DNA from 2 places in the Rhodopseudomonas boonkerdii genome. Region 1 is predicted to be linked to the other one. Evidence: riboswitches for the same ligand, from Rfam matches in the RefSeq annotation. Region 1 holds a riboswitch; the other holds the start of a gene.
What was found. Region 1 has a riboswitch for S-adenosylmethionine ahead of metX (homoserine O-acetyltransferase MetX). Riboswitches for the same ligand answer to the same signal wherever they lie in the genome.
Positions count from the first base shown of each region.

Region 2: linked by a shared signal. The riboswitch ahead of E0H22_RS03305 (O-succinylhomoserine sulfhydrylase) and the one ahead of metX (homoserine O-acetyltransferase MetX) in region 1 are both predicted to bind S-adenosylmethionine.

Region 1 covers NZ_CP036537.1:5,184,101-5,187,506, forward strand. Annotated here, with positions in the region: gene metW (methionine biosynthesis protein MetW) at 1-430, opposite strand, end outside; gene metX (homoserine O-acetyltransferase MetX) at 427-1,635, opposite strand; SAM riboswitch at 1,717-1,796, opposite strand; gene E0H22_RS23835 (chorismate mutase) at 1,998-2,849, shown strand; gene hisC (histidinol-phosphate transaminase) at 2,876-3,406, shown strand, end outside.
Region 2 covers NZ_CP036537.1:710,371-713,776, forward strand. Annotated here, with positions in the region: gene E0H22_RS03300 (2'-deoxycytidine 5'-triphosphate deaminase) at 1-1,078, opposite strand, end outside; SAM riboswitch at 1,185-1,264, shown strand; gene E0H22_RS03305 (O-succinylhomoserine sulfhydrylase) at 1,348-2,529, shown strand; gene E0H22_RS03310 (SGNH/GDSL hydrolase family protein) at 2,670-3,406, opposite strand, start outside.

The DNA.
Region 1 (3,406 bases):
GCAATTGCAGCCGCATCCGCCAGAAGCCGAAATTCGGAAACGACACGATAGCGCGACGGCCGATGCGCAGGAGATTCTCCAGCACCACACGCGGCTGCCGCGTCGCCTGCAGCGTCTGCGACAGGATCACATAGTCGAAGGCATCGTCGGGATAGTTCACGAGGTCGGTGTCGGCATCGCCCTGCACCACCGCGAGCCCCTTGCCGACGCAGCGGTTGACGCCCTCGCGCGACAGCTCGATGCCACGTCCGTCGATACCCCGGCCTTCCAGCAGTTGCAGCAGATCGCCGTCGCCGCAGCCGACGTCGAGCACCTTCGCACCGGCCGGAATCATTTCGGCGACGAGCAGGTGATCGCCGCGATAGCTGTCGAGCGCGGGCGAAGCTGGACTAGCGAGCTTGATGTCGAGGCCTTGCTGATGGACGTTCATTTGTCGCGAGCCTCCACCGGCAGACCGCGGACGGCTGCAGCCGAATTCAGAAATGCATCGGCGATGTCGAGAAATTCCGGCACGTCGAGCAGAAAGGCGTCGTGGCCCTTGTCGGTCTCGATTTCGGCAAAGGACACGCGCACGCCGCCCGCATTGAGCGCATGCACGATGTCGCGCGACTCGGCGGTCGGGAAAAGCCAATCCGACGTAAACGACATCAGGCAGAAGCGCGTCTGCGTATCGCGGAAGGCTTCGGCGAGGTGCCCGTTATGGTCGGCGGCGATGTCGAAATAGTCCATCGCGCGCGTGAGATAGAGATACGAATTCGCATCGAAGCGCTCGACGAAGGACGAGCCCTGATAGCGCAGATAGCTCTCGACCTGGAAATCCGCGTCGAAAGAGAATGTCGGCAATTCGCGGTCCTGCATGCGGCGGCCGAATTTGCGATGCAGGGCGGCATCCGACAGATAAGTGATGTGCGCCGCCATGCGCGCGACGCCGAGGCCGCGATGCGGATGCGTGCCCTCCTCGAAATAGCGCCCGCCGCGCCAGTCGGGATCGGCCATCACGGCCTGACGGCCAAGCTCATGGAAGGCGATGTTTTGCGCCGAGTGCTTGGTCGCGCAGGCCACCGCCAGCGCCGAGAACACGCGCTCGGGATAAGCCGCGGTCCATTGCAGCGTCTGCATGCCGCCCATGGAGCCGCCGACCACGCAGAACAGTTGCGTGATGCCGAGGCGATCGATCAGCATGGTCTGCGCGCGCACCATGTCGGGAATGGTGATGACCGGAAAATCGAGGCCCCAGATCTTGCCGGTGGCCGGATTTATCGAGGCGGGTCCGGTCGAGCCCATACAGCCGCCGAGCACGTTGGAGCAGATGATGAAGTAGCGATCGGTGTCGAGCGCCTTGCCCGGCCCGACCATGGTGCCCCACCAGCCCGGCTTACCGGTGACGGGGTGGGTGTTGAAGACGTGCTGGTCGCCGGTCAGCGCGTGGCAGACCAGGATGGCGTTGGACTTGTCGGCATTCAGCGTGCCGTAGGTCTGGTAGGCGATCTGAAACGGGGCGAGGTCGATGCCGCAATCGAGCCGCAACGGCTCGTCGGGGCCGAATTTGGCGACCAGCGAGGTCGGATGATTGGCTTCCTGGGCGCGGTCCTCGGCATCCACCGAGACGCTCTTCAAGGGCTGGACACTGACCATCTCGATACCCGGCTCCCCTTCGGGAGTCCTCCCATCGAGACCGGGCATGAAAAACCCGGCCTGAACATACGGTTCGGCCGGGAGCGATCGTCCCCGGCCTGTTTAGCGAGTTGTTTAACGTGGCTGCAAGCCGGCCGGCTCAAATGACCACGGAGTAGGCAGGGATCGTAGTCCCAGCCTGGCCGATCGTCAATATAGGGATGGCATGGACGCTTTGCCCAAGGGCAGGCACTTGGAATAGCTGTCATGTTTTCTTTGCTTTCAGGCAGCGTCTTACCTAATCAGGGCCGTGCCCCAACGCCGCCATGCGCGTCAGGCATCTCCGGCGGGGCGCTCCCGCCTCATCGCCAAGGTCCGTTTTCATGTCGAAACTGCCCCCCGCCCCGCCGTCGCTGAACGAATTGCGCCAGGAGATCGACAGCATCGACGAGCAGGTGCATCGCCTCTTGATGTCGCGCGGCGACATCATCGACCGGCTGATCTCGGTGAAGCAGACCCAGGAGGTCGGCTCCGCGTTCCGACCGGCCCGCGAAGCCGACATGATGCGCCGCCTGGTGCAGCGCCATCGCGGAATCCTCCCCATCGACACCGTCGAGGGCATCTGGCGCGTCATCATCTCGACTTTCACTTACGTCCAGGCGCCGTTCTCGCTGCATGCGGATCTGTCACTCGGCGAGAGCGCGATGCGCGATTCCGCCCGCTTCCATTTCGGCTTCACGGTGCCCTATGTCTCGCATTTCAGCGCCGTCGCCGCCGTGGAAGCCGTGGCGAAATCCAAGGGCGATCTCGCGCTGGTCTCAGCCACCTCCGGCCAGACGCCGTGGTGGCACGAGCTGGAGCCCCAAGGCGCGCCAAAGATCATCGCCCGCCTGCCCTTCATCGAGCGTGCCGACCATCCGGCCGCGCTGCCGGTCTTCGTGGTGTCCCGCGTCGCCGACAGCGCCATGGTGACCGAGGTGGAATGCTGGAGCGTCCGCGTCTCCGGCTGGAACGCCGAGATCGCCCGCGCGCTGGCGCCGCTGGCCGACGTGGTGGTGGTGCCCGATACCGCCTTCGACGGCGCCTCGCTGCTGGTCTCCATCAGCGCGCCCTCGACCTTCGAGGGCATCAGGGCCGCCCTGATCGCAGCGGGGGCCTCGGTGCGGTCCTCCGCCCTCGTCGGCAGCCATGCAAGGCGCTATACGGTGCCCGCAGACGGCGCACCGAACGCCTGACCTTTCCAGAATACCGGAGCTACAAGATGTCCCGCCCCGTGCCGAAAGCCGGCATTCTCGATATCGCGCCCTACACGCCGGGCAAGACCCCTGTGCCGGAAGCCGGCCGCAAGGTGTTCAAGCTGTCGGCCAACGAAACGCCGTTCGGCCCCTCGCCGCACGCCACGGCGGCCTATACCGGCGCTGCGACGCATCTCGAGGATTATCCGGAAGGCACCTCGAAGGTGCTGCGCGAGGCCGTCGGCAAGCGCTACGGCCTCGATCCCAGCAGAATCATCTGCGGCGCAGGTTCGGACGAAATCCTGAACCTGATCGCGCACACCTATCTCGGCCCCGGCGACGAAGCGATCCACACCGAGCACGGCTTCCTGGTCTATCCCATCGCCACCAAGGGCAATGGCGCGACCAATGTCGTCGCCAAGGAAATCGAGTTCACCTGCAGCGTGGACGAGATCCTGAAATGCGTGACCGACAGGACCAAGCTGGTCTGGCTCGCCAACCCGAACAATCCGACCGGCACCTACCTGCCCTATACGGAAGTGAAACGCCTGCGCGCC
Region 2 (3,406 bases), 1.2 Mb from region 1:
GGTTCTGGCCCTGATAATTCGAGCCGATGCGCTGGCCGTAGAGTGAGTCCGGCCGATCCAGCATGCGCTCATAGACGAGGCGGCCGACGATCTGGCCGTGCTCGAGAATGAACGGTACTTCGCGCGAACGCACTTCGAGCACCGCGCGCGATCCCTTGCCGCCGGCGCCGTCATGGCCGAAGCCGGGATCGAAGAAGCCGGCGTAATGCACGCGAAATTCGCCGACCAGCGGATCGAACGGCACCATCTCCGCCGCGTAGTCCGGCGGCACCTGCACGGCTTCCTTGGAGGCGAGAATGTAGAACTCGCCGGGATCGAGGATCAGCGTGCGATCCGGGCGCGCATGGATCGGCTCCCAGAAATCCTCCACCGCATAGCCGCCGCGGCGATCCACATCGACCACACCGGTGTGTCGCTTGGCGCGATACCCGACGAAGCCGGAAGCATTCTCGCCGGAGAGATCGACGGAGACCGCGAGGCCGTTGGTCAGATCGGCATCGTCGATATCAACCAGAGGCTCCTGTGCATGCAGGTCTTCCAGCGCCTCGGTGTCGAGCACGGCATCACCGACGCGGAAGCGCACCTGTGACAATCGCGAACCTTCGCGCAGCAGCACCGGGAAGGTCTTGGGGCTGATCTCGGCATAGAGCGGGCCGTGATAGCCCGCGCCGATCACATCGAAGCGGCGCGTGCCATCGGCGATGACGCGGGTGAAGACGTCGAGCCGGCCGGTGGAGCTCTTCGGATTGGCAGATGCGAAGATATGCGGCGGCAGCGCGAGGCTTTCCAGCAGCGGCACGATGTAGACGCAATTTGTCTCAAGCACCGCGCCTTCGGACAGATCGATCTCATGCAGCTTGAGTTCGTCGATACGCTCGGCGACCGTGACCTTCGGCCCCGGCAGGAAGCTGGCACGGACGCGATAGGCAATCGGGCCGAGGCGGAGATCGAGGCTGGCGGGCTGGATCTGGCTTTCGACGAAGTCGTATTCGGGCAGGATCAGCCCGGCCTCAGCCATTGCCTCGATCATGCTGTCGGGCAGGATTCCATCGGCATCGGGGGCGAGGGTGAACGGCACAGTCAGGTCCTTCGGTCGGCTTTCCGGGACAATACCCTGAAAAATCGCAACTTTACCGGCTATCTCAAGCGCGCCTTGACGGAAAGGGCAAGCGGGAATAGGAACACCGTTATCCCGTGGTGATTTGGGCCGGCCGGCTTGCAGCCACGTAAAATAAGTCGCTAAACAGGCCGCGGATCATGCCCTTCCAGCATGTGAACCCGGCTTGTGGACGCCCGTCCAGGCCGGTTTTTTTGTGCCTACCGCTGGTAAGGCACGTTGGAGGTCCTATGTCCGTGAAGTCCTATCGCCCCGAAACCCGCCTCGTTCATTCCAGCGCCCTGCGCTCGCAGTATAACGAGACCTCGGAAGCCCTCTTTCTGACCCAGGGCTTCATCTACGAGACCGCCGAAGCCTGCGAGGCGCGGTTCAAGGGCGAAGATCCCGGCTTTATCTATTCGCGCTTTTCGAATCCGAACACTGCGATGTTCGAGAATCGCATGATCGACCTCGAGGGTGCGGAAGCTGCGCGCGCCACGGCCACCGGCATGGCTGCCGTCACCACCGCCATCCTTGCGCCGCTGCGCCAGGGAGACCATGTGGTCGCCGCGAAGGCGCTGTTTGGATCGTGTCGCTACGTGATCGAGGAACTGCTGCCGCGCTACGGCATCGAATTTACGCTCGTCGACGGTCTCGATCTCGATCAGTGGCAGAAGGCGATGAGGCCGAACACCAAGTCGCTGTTCCTGGAAAGTCCGACCAATCCGACACTGGACGTGCTCGACATCGGCGCCATCGCCGAGATCGCCCATGCTGGCGGCGCACGGCTGATCGTGGACAACGTGTTCGCGACGCCGATCTGGCAGAGCCCGCTTGCGCTCGGTGCCGATGTGGTCGTGTATTCGGCGACGAAGCATATCGACGGGCAGGGGCGCTGCCTCGGCGGCATCATCCTGTCGTCGAAGGATTTCATCGACGAACACATTCACAACTATCTGCGCCAGACCGGCCCGTCGATTTCGCCGTTCAATGCGTGGACGCTGGTGAAGGGACTGGAGACGCTGGGGATCCGCGTCGAGCGGCAGACGCAAACCGCGGCGGCGATCGCCGACGTGCTGGCTCAACACCCGAAAGTGTCGCGGCTGATCTATCCGGGCCGCGAGGATCATCCGCAGGCGGCGACCGTCAAGAAGCAGATGCGCGCGGGCTCGACGTTGATCGGCTTCGAGGTGAAAGGTGGCAAGGAAGCTGCGTTCCGCGTGCTCAATGCGCTGAAGGTTGCGCGCATCTCGAACAATCTCGGCGATGCGAAGAGCCTCGTGACGCATCCGGCGACCACAACGCATCAGCGCCTGCCGCTGGAGGCGCGGCTGGAGCTCGGGATCACGGAAGGCTTCATCCGTTTCTCGGCGGGTCTCGAGCATCGTGACGATCTGATCGAGGATTTCGACGCAGCGCTGGCGAAGGCGTAATTCTCGCTGTCATTGCGAGGAGCGAAGCGACGAAGCAATCCGGTTTTTAGGTGATCGAAGAAAGACTGGATGGCTGCGCCCAAACGAACTGGCTTTGCCAATTCGTCAGGGCTCGCAATGGTGGCTGATAAATTCTGCCTTTACAGCGGCCGTTGGGCCTGCTGCTGCGGCGGCTCGTTGGTGCCCATCTGGATGGTGCCGACCGACTTGATGATGTTGTCGCCAAGCAATTGCGCGAAGCAGGCGTAGCCCCAATCGTTCATGTGCAGGCCGTCGGCGATGACGAAGGAGTCAAAGGCCATCCGCTGGCCTTCGTGCCATTCCTTCATCACTTCAAAGCGCGGGAAAATGCCGACCTTGCGCAGTTCGGCTACCTTGTGCATCAGCGACAGCATCTTGCTGGTGCCTTCCGGCTTGGACGTTGTGGCCGGCGAATATTGCGGATCGATCAGCACCACGTCGGAGCCCGCGGCCTGAATGCGGCCGACGCCATCCTCGATCATCTTGCCGGTCTCGGCTGGATCGAGATTGCGGAGCACCGCATTGGTGCCGACCTGCCAGATCACCAGATCTGGCTTCACGTCGATCACCTGAGTCTGCAGCCGCTTCATCATTTCCGGTGCGTCCTCGCCGCCGACGCCGCGATTGAGCACGGTGATGTTCGCGCCGGGATAGGCGCGGTGCAGCTGCGCCGCAAGGCGATTGGGATAGGTGAATTCCGGTGCGGACGAACCCCAGCCCTGGGTTGAGGACGAGCCGAATGCGATGATGGTGACGGGCTGATGCGCCGCGAGCTTGCCGGCCACGTGTGGCAGTGCACCAAGTGCCTTCATCCCGCCTTTTGGCTGGCGGCATGGCACGCGGCTGAGAATGTCCG